One region of the Halomonas sp. NYA30 genome, then DNA from elsewhere that is predicted to be linked to it. Evidence: predicted binding sites of a transcription regulator. Region 1 holds the regulator's gene; each other region holds the start of a gene.
The links. The regulator PhoB, encoded in region 1, activates phosphate uptake and scavenging genes when phosphate is short. The targets are predictions, from matches to a motif close to TGTCATANNNNTGTCANA.
Positions count from the first base shown of each region.

Region 2: phnC (phosphonate ABC transporter ATP-binding protein) is a predicted target of PhoB. The motif match lies at 1,494-1,511, and genes of this name have one in related genera.
Region 3: ACWI0H_RS03965 (CYTH domain-containing protein) is a predicted target of PhoB. The motif match lies at 2,184-2,201, and genes of this name have one in related genera.
Region 4: ACWI0H_RS19105 (PhoX family protein) is a predicted target of PhoB. The motif match lies at 1,995-2,012, and genes of this name have one in related genera.

Region 1 covers NZ_OZ334477.1:4,476,324-4,480,166, reverse strand. The annotation lists gene phoR (phosphate regulon sensor histidine kinase PhoR) at 177-1,463, opposite strand; gene phoB (phosphate regulon transcriptional regulator PhoB) at 1,466-2,155, opposite strand; gene ubiA (4-hydroxybenzoate octaprenyltransferase) at 2,262-3,155, opposite strand; gene ACWI0H_RS20770 (chorismate--pyruvate lyase family protein) at 3,191-3,754, opposite strand; gene ACWI0H_RS20765 (NAD(P)/FAD-dependent oxidoreductase) at 3,841-3,843, shown strand, end outside.
Region 2 covers NZ_OZ334477.1:3,163,850-3,167,692, forward strand. The annotation lists gene ACWI0H_RS14750 (methyl-accepting chemotaxis protein) at 1-1,276, opposite strand, end outside; gene phnC (phosphonate ABC transporter ATP-binding protein) at 1,578-2,423, shown strand; gene phnD (phosphate/phosphite/phosphonate ABC transporter substrate-binding protein) at 2,420-3,289, shown strand; gene phnE (phosphonate ABC transporter, permease protein PhnE) at 3,299-3,843, shown strand, end outside.
Region 3 covers NZ_OZ334477.1:855,663-859,505, reverse strand. The annotation lists gene ACWI0H_RS03975 (inorganic phosphate transporter) at 127-1,392, opposite strand; gene ACWI0H_RS03970 (TIGR00153 family protein) at 1,404-2,084, opposite strand; gene ACWI0H_RS03965 (CYTH domain-containing protein) at 2,222-3,136, shown strand; gene ACWI0H_RS03960 (ion transporter) at 3,201-3,843, shown strand, end outside.
Region 4 covers NZ_OZ334477.1:4,113,018-4,116,860, forward strand. The annotation lists gene ACWI0H_RS19105 (PhoX family protein) at 1-1,931, opposite strand, end outside; gene ACWI0H_RS19110 (YbaN family protein) at 2,130-2,504, shown strand; gene ACWI0H_RS19115 (Lrp/AsnC family transcriptional regulator) at 2,512-3,018, opposite strand; one part of gene ACWI0H_RS19120 (IS3 family transposase) at 3,329-3,843, opposite strand, start outside.

The sequences.
Region 1 (3,843 bases):
AATAGCATATAAATCAATGATTTATTTAAATACAACCAAACTCTAGCACTTTGTTAAAATAGAAATATCAAGCTTAAAAGCTGTGTAAAAATGGCACATGAGTAAACTCTTACCAACCTTACATGCCAATATTGCACACCTTTACAGGTATGGTGCGAGAGGTCGCTTACGGAGCCCTATACAAGACGTGAAGCGGGAAATGAGCAGCGAAAAAGCGCCCCTTTACCAGGGTGGGATTCAATCTGTAATTGCGCATCGTGGCGTAATAGTACGTGCTTAACGATCGCCAAGCCTAAGCCAGTGCCGCCAGTTGCGGTGCTACGGCCTTTATCGACACGGTAAAAACGTTCGGTTAGTCGGGGAATATGGACGGGATCAATGCCTTCACCATTGTCTTCCACATCAATACAGCCGCCGCCAGTCGCGCTAGCTTTCCAGCGTAAGGTGATGTGGCTACCTGCTGGCGTATAGCGAACGGCATTGAAGGCGAGGTTAGAGATGGCGCTACGAATCTCCTGTTCACTACCCAGCAGGCGTGCATCGCTTTCAAGCGCGACAGTAATGGTATGACGCTGATTCGACAGCGCCAGCGCATCATCACAAATGCTTTGTAGCAAAGGCCCTAGCGACAGCGGATGGTGATCTTTCCCACCCTGGTCGATTTCCAACCGGGAGAGCAGCAATAGATCATTGACCAGATTTTGCATTCGCTGCGTCTGTTCCTGCATCTGGTTGATGCTTTTACCCAAACGCGGAGGCAACTGGTCAGCAATATCGCTGTAGGTTTCCAGATAGCCGGAAAGGACGGTTAGCGGCGTGCGCAGCTCGTGAGAGACGTTGGCAACAAAGTCGCGCCGCATCTGTTCCAGGCGGTGCAAGCGCGTGATATCCCGAGCCATTACCAGCCGTTCATCGTCGCCGTACAGGGTAATTTGATACTGCAGGATTCGACGCTCATCAATCGGCGACGTCAGCGTTAGCGGCTCGCCATACTCTCGCGCGTTAAAGTAGCGGATGAAGCTTGGCTCACGCAGTAGGTTGGTAATGTGCTGACCACGATCATGGGCAGTTTGTAGCCCCAGCATGTTCGTTGCAGCGCTGTTCCACCACTCCAGATCACCGTGGCGGTCGAGCATGACCACACTGTCGCGCATCGCTTCAGACGACTCTTGAATACGGGCCAAGGTAGCGCGCAGCCGACTTTGCGTTATACGCTGGCTTTTCTGATAGCGGTATAAACGATCAAACAATTCACCCCACATACCGTGAGCGGCAGGAGGCTCATCGTGAGGATGTAGGGTTAGCCATAAATAAAGTTTGCGTAGCTGCCGCAAGTGATAAAACAGACATACTGCAAGCCCTGCCGCAAGCCCTAGCCCTGCTGAGCCCAATAACCAGCCTAAGCAAGTACCCAGTGTGGCCAGCCACGCTAGACGCCACAGTTCACGGCTCCATAGGCGCACATTTACACCCGTGCAGAGAAACGGTATCCGGTACCCCGAACCGTTTGAATCAGGTTTTGATGCACATCGCCCAGCGCTTTTCGTAAGCGGCGAATATGCACATCGACCGTACGCTCTTCGACATACACATTGCCACCCCATACTTGGTCAAGCAATTGGCTACGTGTGTAAGCGCGCTCTTGATGGGTCATAAAAAACTGCAGAAGACGATACTCGGTCGGTCCCATTTCCAACGCTTTGCCGTGAGCGCTTACCCGGTGGCTTACCGGATCAAGCAGCAGGCCATTAATCTCAATCGGATCTTCAACGCCACGCGGCGTCGCGCGGCGCAGCACTGCTTTTAACCGTGCCACCAATTCGCGGGGCGAAAAGGGCTTGGTGATATAGTCATCGGCACCGGCTTCAAGCCCTTGGATTTTATTATCCTCTTCGCCTTTAGCGGTGAGCATAATAATGGGGATCTCGGCGGTGGCTTCTTCGCGCTTCAACCGCCTAGCCAGTTCAATACCGCTAGTGCCGGGCATCATCCAGTCAAGCAGCAATAAATCAGGTTGGTGGTCAACCACCATGGCATGAGCATCCTGGGCGTTATCTGCTTCGAGCACACGGTAGTCAGCCATTTCCAGCGCTACCGCGATCATCTCGCGAATCGACGATTCATCATCGACAATCAGAACGGTTTTGGCGGTCATACCAGAGCCTCACGGTGTGCAAAAAAGCCAGTTCAAAGAAAACAGTTCAATGACATGTCAGTGACGATAACACCATGACTTGATGACAGTTACATGACAATGGCAGTTACTGACCCACCGCAGGCCACCAACTTAGCGCAATACCAGCAAAAAGCAGCAGCCCCGACCAGTGATTATTCAGAAACGCCTGGAAACAGGGATCTCGCTCCTGATAACGAATTAAGCGCTGTTGATGCAGGAAAGTCGCCGCCATTGCAGCGAGCCCTAGCCAAAAGAACCCACCTAACCCGACCCGCCAGCCTACCCATGCCAGCAACCCCAGGGTGGCTACCTGAAGTAGGCCGATTATCAGGCGATCCGCGTCGCCAAACAGCACGGCTGTCGATTTAATGCCAATTTTTAAATCATCGTCGCGATCGACCATGGCATATTGCGTGTCGTACGCCACCGTCCATAGCACGTTTGCACAGAAAAGCAGCCACGCTTCCAACGGCACATGGCCCAGCACGGCGCCAAAGGCCATTGGAATTGCCCATGAGAATGCCGCCCCCAGCACCACCTGGGGAAAGTGGGTATAACGCTTCATGAACGGGTAAATAACCGCCAGAAATACCCCACCCAGCGAGAGCAGAACCGTAAACCAATTAGTCAGTAACACCAGAATAAACGCTGCGGCCACCAAACCAATAAACAGCAATTGAGCCTCGGTTTCGCTGATTCGACCTGTGGCGAGCGGGCGATGCTTAGTACGTTTCACATGGCCATCGAAATGGCGATCAGCATAATCGTTCACCACGCAGCCAGCCGCGCGCATGACGTAAACACCGGCCACAAAAATCAGCAGCACATCACGGCCGGGTACCCCTTCAGCGGCAATCCACAGCGCCCAAAGCGTCGGCCACATCAACAGCCAAGTGCCAATGGGTCGATCCAAACGCATCAGCTGTATAAAATCTGCCACGCGAGCCCATCCCTTCGGCCGCAACAGTGAACGATCCATGCTTACCTCACGAAAAATAAGATGCAGGCGCTAGCCTAGCGCGATGGCAGATCAAGGTCATCCGCCATCGCACGCAAAAAATACTCCTGCACCAATAACGACAGCCCGCCGTGATAAAACACCGAGCGTCGGCCCCAGGTACAGTCACTTTCGATACCGTTCATACAAGCAAATAAGGGGGGATGGGAGGTGGCCTCAAGCGGCCCGCGAATTAAACCTGGCTGACGAAATAACCAACTGCCTAGCGAGCGCTCACCTAACCCTTCCAAACGCTGGCCCTTTAACTGCGTGAGCGGGGCGACGGAGCGCGCCACCACCCACGGTGTATTATCTAAACATAGCGCTACTTCACGCAGCCATGCGTAGCGTTTGGGAGCAATGCCCAACGCCCGTGCCTCATCCTCTCGCGGCCAGCCTACGCCCTGGCGTAGCAGTCGAACGCGAAACTGCTTTTCACCTCCTGCGACTATTAAACGGGCGGTTAATGAGTCGGTTGAGGCAACCCACTGCCACCAGGAAGTACTCATGGCAGGTCGCGCCGCACTAACAGGTCGCCAGCGCGAAAAGTGAGGAGTTTGCCGAAAAGCTGCAGGCGTCATCAAGTTCTCCAGGGCAATAAACGGGTCGGCTAGTGTAACATGCAGCACTAACAGGCTTTTGTTTCAGCGACTTTTTTGGTGTCTGCATG
Region 2 (3,843 bases), 1.3 Mb from region 1:
CGACTTGGCCGATACTGTCCTCGACGAGTTTTTTGATATCTTTCGCGGCATCAGCACTGCGCCCTGCCAGGTTGCGTACTTCGTTGGCCACCACTGCAAAGCCACGACCTTGCTCGCCCGCGCGGGCGGCTTCCACTGAAGCGTTCAGCGCCAGCAGATTCGTCTGGAAGGCGATTTCATCGATCAAGCCGACGATACCGGCAATCTTGCGGCTTGAGGCGTTGATGCCTTCCATCGCTTTGACGGCTTGACCTGCGATCTCGCCCCCGGCGTTGGCTTGCTGGCTGACATCGTGCACGAGTTTGTCGGCTTCGGAAGCGTTGTCGGCGTTCTGGCGCACGGTCGAGGTGATTTCGTCCATCGAGGCCGCGGTCTCTTCGATATTTGAGGCCTGCTCCTGAGTACGGCGACTGAGATCGTCGGTGCCTAGCACGATTTCATCGGCGGCGACATTCACGGACTCGGCGTTATTACGAACGGACATGACCACCTGCGAGAACTTGGTTTCCATGCTCTTTAACGCCCTGAGCATCACGCCAAACTCGTCCTTGGCTGAAGCGTCGACGTTGTTATCGAGCCTGCCTTCAGCCATGGCATTGGCGAGTGCTTGCGCCTTGCCCAGCGGCGTCATGATGCCGCGAATCAACCACATTGAGAGCAGGATGCCGAAGATGATTGCCGCCACCATAACGCCTATAACGAAGTTGCGCGTCCAAGCATAGTCGCTTGCTGACTGCTGGTTATTGGCGGCGGCTTGGGCGCTGTTAAGGTCGATAAGGCCCTGAATCGCCGTGAGCACTTTAGGGTATTCAGCACGTAGCGTGGTGGTGGCTATCTCTCTGGCGGCGTCATAATCATTGCCAATCATTGCCGCGTTAATATCGTCAATACCGGCACGCAGACTGGCTAGCGACACGATAAAGCTTTCGGCTACCGCACGCTCTTGATCACCAGAAACACGCTCAGGGAAGTAATCATTCCAGGCGGCGTCGATAATGGCATCGTTTTCCGCAACCTCTTGTTTCGTTGTTATAGCAGATGCCGGGGTTCGATCGCGCTGCTCGGCCGTTATCTTAACCCGGTTGCCGAGCAGTGCTTGGTTGACCTTAATAAGATCACCCAAGGTGAGTAAGTTCCCCTCATAAGTCCTGTTGAGGGCATCGTTGGTTTTGCTGAGACTGTAGAGACCGATAATACCGACAACAATTAACATCAAGATACACGCGCCTAAACTCACGGCAAGCCGCAGTTTAACGCTTCGATTCAGAAGTAGCATGGGGGATCTCGTGAAAGCCCGCAGCGCGTTGCATTGGGCAGGTGGAAGCCATCTCGGTAACTTCAAGCGTTTAGACCCAACGCATCTTGATACCAAGCAAAATGCATTATCGGCACGCGCACAGAAACATTAAATTTTTTTAACTTATAAAGCGCCAATTTCTTATGTCATTACATGCTACCCGCCCCCTTTGATGGTCATTAACTTATCATCTGCATGACACAGCTTTGTCACCTAGGAGCGCTAACGTTGCATTGTGAGTCACAATCAAGTGAGCTCATACATTACAGAAGGTGATCCAATGGAGCCTGTTCAATCCTCTGACTTAATGCTCCGCATCGAGAAAATGGGGGTGACATATCCTGGGAATGTTCTCGCACTCCGACCCACCACCGTTGATTTCCACAAAGGGGAGTTTACGGTTCTACTCGGTCTTTCCGGTGCAGGTAAATCTACGTTACTGCGCTCCCTCAACCACTTGGTGCGGCCCAGCACCGGCAAAGTGATATCGGCTGAACTAGGTGCACTCGAAACCATTACTACGGTACGCCGCCATCGGTGCAAAACCGCCATGGTTTTCCAGCACCATCAGCTCATTGAACGCCACACTGCGCTCCAGAATGTGCTGATGGGTCGGCTTGCTTACCACAGCACCTGGCGCAGTTTGTTTCCGCTACCCAGGCAGGAACAGGAGCTTGCCCTGCACTGCCTGGATCGCGTAGGCCTGGCTGAGAAGGCGCTTACCAGGGTCGATCAGCTTTCCGGAGGGCAGCAGCAGCGCGTGGGCATTGCTCGTGCCTTGGCGCAGCAGCCCGCCATGATCCTGGCGGACGAGCCAGTGGCCAGCCTTGACCCGGCAACCTCTGAGCGAGTGCTTACATTACTGCGAGACATATGCCGTGAAGATGGTATTACCGCCATCATTTCACTGCACCAGCTGGAATATGCCCAGCGGTTTGCTGACCGCATTATTGGTCTAGCGAATGCCCAAATCGTTTTCGATGCAGCCCCGGCACAGTTACAGCAATGCCACCTAGATGAGATTTACCACGGTGCGCCAGGGGTTTTGCCCGAAGCCGATGAAACCACCAACCCCACCCCTCAATCCGCGAATACCCCTTCGATAAAACTGGAGATTGCACAATGAAACCGCTATTCAGCTTTTTCTTCGCTATCTGTCTTATGGCTGGAATGACCGTGTCGGCCTTAGCTGCGGATCCTGATCCAAACCCAGACCTGTTAAAAGTCGCACTGCTCCCTGATGAAAACGCTTCTGAACTGATCAAACGCAACCAGCCATTGAAAGACTATCTTGAAAGCACGCTTGGCAAAGAAATTGAGCTAATTGTCACTACAGATTACTCCTCCATGATCGAAGCCATGCGTTTTGGTCGCATCGACCTCGCCTACTTCGGGCCCCTCTCCTATGTGATGGCAAAAAGCAAAAGCGAGATCGAACCCTTTGCGGCCATGATTGTGGATGGCAAGCCCACCTACCGCTCCATCATTATTGCCAATGTCGATTCCGGCGTTGAGTCTTATGCCGATATCGAGGGCATGAAGATGGCCTATGGCGACCGAGCCTCCACTTCAAGCCACCTGATTCCCAAAACCGTGTTGCTTGAATCGGCTGGTTTGGAAGCAGGAGAGGACTATGAAGCCCATTTTGTTGGCTCCCATGATGCCGTGGCGGTGAACGTTGCCAATGGTAATGCAGATGCAGGGGGACTATCGGAAGTGATCTTTGAACATGTGATGGACCGCGGCCTGATAGGTCGCAGCAAGGTTAGGGTGTTGGGTCACAGTGGGGAGTATCCGCAGTACCCCTGGGCGATGCGTTCCAACTTGAGCCCGGAACTCAAGCAGGAGATACAAGACGCTTTCATTAGCATTGATGATGAAGAAATCCTGAGCAACCTGAAAGCCGAAGGTTTCGCCGTTATCACTGACTCCGATTACGATGTGATCCGGGAAATGGGTAGTCTGCTCAACCTTGACTTCGCCAAGATGTAAGGGGGCATTATGAATCAGACCAAAACGGATCCGCCGGCCCTTTCTTCATTTTCTCCTGACGCGGTGCTGGCCGAACACGCGCGCGGCTGGCGGAGTAAGCTCTTCCAAGTGGGCTCGTTACTGGCAGTGGTTCTCCTGGCTAGTTGGTACGTGGACTTGCTGGATTTTCGCACCCTAGCCAACGGGGTTCCTGCCATCGCCACCCTGCTGGGTGAATCGCTACCGCCCGATTTCACCAATGCCAGGGATTGGATGTCTCCGTTGGTCGATACGCTCGCCATGAGCATTGCTGGCACGGCAATAGCGGTCATCGCTTCCGTGCCCCTGGCGTTCCTGGCTGCTCGCAATACCTCGCCCCATCCCGTGGTCTTCCACGTAACCCGCACGTTGCTAAATGCTCTGCGCTCGGTGCCCGAGCTGATTATGGGCATTATCTTCGTTGCTGCAGTGGGTTTTGGCGCCTTGCCGGGCGTGCTAGCGCTCGGCCTTCATTCCATCGGGATGGTGGGTAAATTCTTTGCCGAAGCGATTGAGCATGTCGACCCAGACCCAGT
Region 3 (3,843 bases), 990 kb from region 1:
AATCTAATGCAGATAAACATGAAGATGCCGCTGTGATGTTCCCGCTCAGGTACTTCTTAACGTCTTTCGAGCCGTGGCGTACTGCGTTTTATAGGCACTGCTTATTAGCTATTAGCCAACCAGTGGTTAGCCGAACATGCCTTTGAACATAAAGAAGAACAAAATCGCAAGACCGGCGCCAGCGGGTAGCGTGATCAGCCACGACATGGCAATCGTGCCGATAACCCGCAGGTTCAACGCCGCCATACCGCGTGCAAGCCCCACCCCAAGAATCGCCCCTACCAGCGTGTGGGTAGTGGAAATTGGCAGGCCCGTGCCAGAAGCCAGTACGACCGTGGTGGCCGCCGCCAGCGTGGCAGCAAAGCCACGGCTGGGGGTAAGCTCGGTAATACCGGTACCCACGGTCGCGATGACTTTATGGCCATAGGTGACCAGACCCACGACAATACCGCCGCCGCCAAGTACCAGTACCCACCAAGGCACCAGCGCAGAACCACCAATTTCGCCGCCGGTTTGCACTACGCTGATCACCGCTGCTAGCGGGCCTACCGCATTTGCCACATCGTTAGAGCCGTGGGCAAACGCCATGGCACAGGCGGTAAAGATCATTAACACGCCGAACACGCGCTCAACGTTGGCATAGCCAAAGTGATCGTTCGCATTGTGCTCAAACTTGATACGACGCTGCAAAATCAAGCCGATGCCCATAATCACCAGGCCCAGCAGTATCGACAGTAGCAGGCTCTGATTGAAGGTTAGATCCAGCCCCACGTGGGATAACCCTTTGGTCAGCGTGACCATCGCAACGATGAAACCGACCAGAAATACATAGCCGGGCACGTAGCGTTTGGCGGCCGTGAACGGGTTGGCATCTTCAAAAATCAGGTGATGAACCGATTTAAACAGCAAAAAGCCAATGGTGCCTGCCAACAAGGGCGATACCACCCAGCTAGCGGCAATCGTGCCGACGGCGCCCCAGTCCACCATGGCGGGCCCGAGTCCTGCGACCGCAAAGCCCACAATAGCGCCGACAATCGAGTGGGTCGTGGAAACCGGCCAGCCTTTCATGGACGCCACCAGCAGCCAGGTGCCAGCGGCTAGCAGCGCTGCCAGCATGCCGTATACCAGCAGCTGCGGATCATCCTGCAACAATTCAGGATCGATAATCCCTTTGCGGATCGTGTTGGTCACCTCACCGCCAGCTAACCACGCGCCTAAAAACTCGAAGACGACAGCGATTAGAATGGCTTGCTTGATGGTGATCGCTTTCGACCCCACCGAGGTTCCCATGGCGTTGGCAACGTCATTGGCGCCCACGCCCCAGGCCATGAAGAAGCCAAACAAACAGGCCAGGATAATGAAGATGTCACCGTGCTGGGCAATAATCTGCATGAAAGGTCCCCTTAGCGGGCAGTCAGGATCTGCAGGCGGCTACCCACGCGCTCGGCGCGATCGGATAGTTCGCCAACCCATTCAATGATTTTGTAGAGGAAGATCACGTCTACTGGCGGTAGCTGGCTCTCAAGCGAGAACAGTTGGCGACGGATCGTCACCTGTTGATCATCGGCTTGGTGCTCAAGGGTGTGCAGTTCACGGATCATGTTCTGCATAACGTCGGAGACGTTTTTGCCAAAGCCGGATTCGAGCAGATCCTTGAGTTCTTCCAATGCCTGGCGGGCTTGGGCAACACAAGCAACACTGGTACGGATGTAATCGCGCATTGCATCGGCCAACTCATCCGGCACGCGCATTTTACGCCCCAACATAATGCCGGTAATGTCACGCACCTTGTTGGCGATCTTGTCCTGCACGCTGATCAGGTCGAGCAGATCAGAGCGCGACACCGGTAGGAACATGGTGTTAGGCAGGTTCAAGCGCAGCTCGGTTTTCAGCGTATCGGCGTCATGCTCTAAGCGGGTGACGTTTTCACGCAATTCAGCCGCTTTGTCCCAGTCATCAGCAAGCGTTGCTTCAAAAAACGGCAACAGCTGGTCGGCACATTCATTTGCCTTGACGATATGGGCCAATAACGGCTGGAATGGCGAGCGGCCAAACATCGAAGAAAAAGGATTGGAGGTAACCATAATGCCTTTTAGCCTGTTTTCGGGAAGCCTGGAAATGGCGGCGCCAGTATAAAGAGTGCGCCCGCCGCCGTCATGAAAAGTTCATAAATGTAATCAAATATTCATTTAAATGTCACGATAACGAGGTGGCGAGCGTCATGAAAAAACCCATCCCTATGGAAGTAGAACTGAAACTTGCCCTTGCGCCAGAGGGGCCTGCCGCGTTGTGTAACCACCCGTTTCTAATATCAAAACCCTCACACCAGCACGCGTTGACCAATACGTATTTTGACACCCCAGAAGGCGATTTAGCGAAGGCGCATATTGCGCTACGCTTGCGCAAAATAGATGGCAAAGTACTGCAAACGGTGAAAACCGCTGGTCAGGGCGGTGGCGGATTATCTCAACGACAGGAGTGGGAGTGGCAAGTTCCTGGCCACGAACTGGATCTGGTAGCCCTTGCCGAACTCCCGCCCTTTCAAGGCCAGCTTAGCAGCGTGCTCAATGCCCTCGCCCCCCAACTCAGCACCGATTTCACGCGGCGCAGCTGGCAGCTAACCGATGGCTTAGTAAACCCAGGCTCAACCAACCAGCGCTGTCATATCGAGCTGGTGCTGGATGAAGGCGACATTAGCAGCGGTGGCTACCGCACCCCCATCCGGGAGGTAGAACTGGAATTAAAGGACGGCGACCCGGAGACGCTGTGGGCATTAGCACTGACACTTTCAAAACAGGTGCCGCTGCGCCCGTCAGATAGCAGCAAAGCATCTCGTGGTAATGCGCTTAGCAATCAGTACTGGCCACTTCCCGAGGCGCACTCCCCGGCAGAGTGGCTGCACCGCGCAACGCTGGCGCTGGACGCCTACCACGACAGCCAGCAGGCAAGCTTTCTAACCGCTGCCCAACAGGCTTTAGCCAACCTCGCCGACCACCCCACGCTGGATGCCGATGCCCGCGTGTACGCTCAGGCGTTACTAGACGGTTTAAAAGCCGACGGCCAGCCCAGCACGGCTTACGGTAACGCTGCGTTGGTACTGGCCCATCGCTTGGCGTACCAAACCGAGCTACGCTAACGGCTTAATGCTATTTAAGGACTGTTTTTAAGGACTGTATTGAGGCCCACTTCAGGATGATGCGATGAATTTAAACCTAACCCCCGGTGCGGAAGGCCTGCGTACCCGCCTGTTCCATATTATTTTTGAATCTGACACACCGGGCGCAAAAGCCTTTGATATCGCTTTGATTGTGGCGATTTTAGTGAGCGTCGCAGTCATACTGATGGGCAGTATTGAGATTTACGCCGAGCGCTACGGCCACATCTTCTTCTACATCGAGTGGGTATTAACCGTACTTTTTAGCTTAGAGTTGCTGGTGCGAATTTACTGCCTGGAGCGCCCTTTACTCTATCTAAAAAGCTTTTACGGAATCGTCGACTTAGTCGCTATTTTACCTACCTGGTTAGTACTGCTGGTGCCGGGTGCCCATGGGTTAGTGATTGTGCGCCTACTGCGGGTACTGCGCATTTTCCGCATTTTGCGCCTGATGGAGTTTGTCGGCGAAGCAAGCCTATTAATGGATGCTCTCAAACGCAGCCTTCGTCAGATACTGCTTTTTTTCTCGGCTATTTTTATGGTGGTAACGCTGTTTGCGGCCTTGATGTACACCATTGAATCTCCCGAAGCGGGCTTTACCAGTATTCCCATGTCGATGTACTGGGCCATCGTCAGCATGACCACGGTTGGCTATGGCGACATTGTCCCCGCCACCGCTTTAGGCAAAG
Region 4 (3,843 bases), 360 kb from region 1:
ACCGCAAAACGTTTGAGCTGCTGCTGGTTGCTACTGTTAATGACGGGTCCGGTGCCTTGAATATCATCGAGACCGTTAGGCACGACCGCAAGCAACTGGTCGTTGGTGTACTCGGTGATACCTTCATAGCCGTTATCCGTCTGGATCCAGAGAATACCCTGCCCATCGCCGCGCTCGTCGAACCATAGCCCGTCGGGACTGGCAAACTGGTTCATTTCCGTCAGGCCCGAGTGGTTATCCGCATCATCGGTCGCCGCACCAAACACAAACACTTCCCAGGCAAAGGCGTTCGGCAGACGACTTTCACGCCAACGGATGATGTGTCCCGCCTCATTATTGGCACGTGGATTGGCGGCGTTGGTCGGTGCCAGATCGTAACCGACGCCATTCTGCTCAAGCCGCTCGCCGTCGTTGGTGTACGTCGGCGAGGAGTCCTCAGCGGTGCGCTGGCTATTATTGGTTAGCGTGAGATAGACATCGCCTGAGGCAGGATCGACAGATGCCCACTCAGGACGATCCATCGGCGTGGCGCCCAGCAAATCCGCCGCGTCACAGGTATTGATGATAATGCCTGCTTGATCATCGCTGGCAAGCCCCAGCGCCGCTGCCAATGTGCGGCCATCACGCGTTTGAGCACTGGGTGTTAGCGGCAGCCATTCACCGCTGCCATCAGCATGAAAACGGGCCACGAACAGCGTGCCGTTGTCCAGGTATTTGCTGCCGATGACAAGACGGTCATACGCTTCACCGGGGCGATTGGCATCGGCGGGATCCCAGGCAGCGTCGGAGACGTATTTATACACATACTCGTTGCGGGCATCGTGCCCCGAGTAGTACACCACCGGCTGACCGGCTTCCAGCTTGCCTAACCAGCATCCTTCATGGCGGAAACGCCCAAGCGCTGTCCGCTTGACGGCCCGCACTCCGCTATAGGGGTCAATCTCCACCTGATAGCCGAAGGTGCGTGCCTCGTTGCGATAATCATCCTCCGCCCGTTCGCCACGCGGGGTGATATCAAAGCGGGCGAACTCACCATTCTCCTCGGAGGCATCGCCTGCGGATGTGTCCCAACCATAGCGGCTTTTGTCCGTTGGGATGCCGATGCGGGCGTCGTCCTGAAAGCGTTCGCCACGATTGACGAAGATATCGGGCCAGTTCTCTTCACAGGCAATATAGGTTCCCCAGGGGGTTAACCCATTACCGCAATTATTGTTCGTGCCGCGGGTTTGCATGCCTGTCGGAGAGAACTGTGTCTTGACGTAGTCACTGCCAGCCACGGGCCCGGAAAGCTCCATCACCGTTGCGCTGGTGAAGCGGCGGTTATAGCGCGACCCCGGCACATGCGACCATTGGCCATTGGCGTCTTTTTCGACTTCGACAAGCGTGACACCGTGAGCGTTGATCTCGGTGCGCGACTCATCTGCTGGCCGCTGGCCCTCTTCGGCATTGGTGGGGCCGCCCTGAGGTGCCCATAGTGCGGCTTGGTCGATATATTCGTTATTGAGCGCCAGCACGAAACGACGCGAGGCGTTGTCGGCGTCCAAGGCAAAACCGGCCATGCCATCATGGTGCATGCCGACACTTTCCGCCTGCCGCTCAGGTGTCATGGTTTGGTCGGCCTGCCACGCATCGCCTGTGCTCAATGGCGTGCCCCAAGGCACCAACACCTGGGCCACATAGCCTTCCGGCACCACAATCGCGTCGGTAAGGGATCCGCGTACCGCTTCAAAGGCGAGCGTCAGGGGTGTTTTCTGCGCACCACTGGAAGCCAACGCCTGTGCAGCGCCACCAAAACTGAGCATCAAGGCAGCAGCGACTCCCAAGCCGCCGCGCATCACATCACGTCGGGATACGTGCCGCGCTAATACCTCAGCAAAAGGCTGATTGCTACTGCGGTTAAACAGGCGATGATCTTCGATCTCTTTACTCATGGTGGTCTCCCCCTGATCGTTTGTATGCCAACGATTGAACGTTAGGAGACACTAAACAAGCTAAATGACAGGACGATGACGGAGTGTCTGCATTTATATGAAGACTAACCACCTGCATGGCGAAGCCGTGATATAAGACCATACTTATTAACACATAATGCAATGCATTGAGTAACAGCGAGCCAATCGGGAGCAAGGATGAGACTGATCAGCATCATATGGGTGGCGTTGGCGGCTATTAGTTTCAGCCTGGGGCTGGTGGGTATTTTTTTACCGCTAATGCCCACCACTATTTTTATGCTGATCGCAGTTTACTGTGCCTCCAAAGGCTCACCGCGCTTTGAAGTCTGGATCCGCTCCCGCCACTATGTCGGGCCATTGCTGATCACCTGGGAGCAAGAGCGCGCCATTCCCCGGCGTGCCAAGCTCGCAGCCGTCAGCATGATCGCGTTGAGTGCATTGATCGTGGTCTGGTCACTCGACCAGGGCTGGCTGCGCTGGGGTGTGGTCGCTTTCCTTATAATGATCGCTCTGTGGTTAGCTACCCGTCCTGAGCCCTCTTCTTCGCCTTAACACATCACTAAATCGGCACCTGATGGGTCGAGACTACCTCCCGCAGCCCCATAAATGAGCGGATCTGGCGCACTCCAGGCAGATAGAGCAACTGTTCAGCATGCAGCCTGTTGAAGCTTTGGCTGTCCCGCGTGCGTACCAACATGAAATAGTCAAACTCCCCGGTGACCACGTGGCACTCCATACAGCCTGACACCTTCTGGGCCGCCTCCTCAAAGGCGGCGAAGGATTCCGGCGTCGAGCGATCCAACACCACGCCAATCAATACCACCATGCCTGCTTGGAGCTGTTCCGGGTCCAGATGCGCCACGATCCGACTGATCACCCCATCCCGCTTAAGCCTTTCCACTCGGCGCAGGCAGGCCGCAGGGCTTAGGTTAACGCGCTCGGCCAAGGCCACATTGGAAAGCGTGGCGTCGTTCTGAAGCAGCTTGAGGATACGCTTATCGATACGATCCAGGTCACCCGCTGGCTGGTCGGCATCTGAGCGCGAAAGTGATCGCTTTGCACACACTAACAGTGTCCTTATTGTCTGTTTAGCAAAATTTAAAACTGATTATATTTATTTATATCACTTTTTATTGCCTATAAAACAGATAATTTGCAACACAAATAATAACGTCACCGCTTACTATAAAACGGTGCTAAATATAAAAATTTGCGAGCACGCCAAGGTTTCACATCTACCCTCGCTAGGCAGTTTTTATGCCGCTCTTTCTCGCTTAGAAGTAGGAGATTTTATATGAATCTTGATCGTTTCCCACGTTATCCGCTTACCTTTGGGCCTTCTCCCATTACCCCCCTCAAGCGGCTAAGTGTAGTGGTCAAGTAAAACTGGCCACCGCTTTATAGTTAACCCAGTACTTTTCCTCTGCCTGGTTCGGACTCATACCACCGTTATGCTGGTGAGGCCTAAGCTGGCTGTAATACCCGATTAAATAGTTCACGATATGATGCTGCCCCTGCCAGAATGAGCGATAGCCATACGTTGGCACCCATTCAACCTTTAAGCTCCTGAAGAAACGCTCCATTGGCGCATTATCCCAGCAATTACCACGTCGGCTTAGGCTTTGTTTTACTTGGCATTTCCAGAGTGTCTGACGGAACTTACGGCTCGTATAATGACTGCCCTGGTCGCTGTGGAACATAACCCCTTTTGGCCGCCCACGGCTCTCATAAGCCATTTTCAATGCGCTGCTGGTGAGTTCGCTATCGGGCGACAACGACATCGACCAGCCAATCGTTTTCCTAGCAAATAAGTCCATGACAACGGCTAGATAAGCCCAGCGTTTGCCAGTCCAGATATATGTGACGTCGCCACACCAAACGCGGTTGGGCG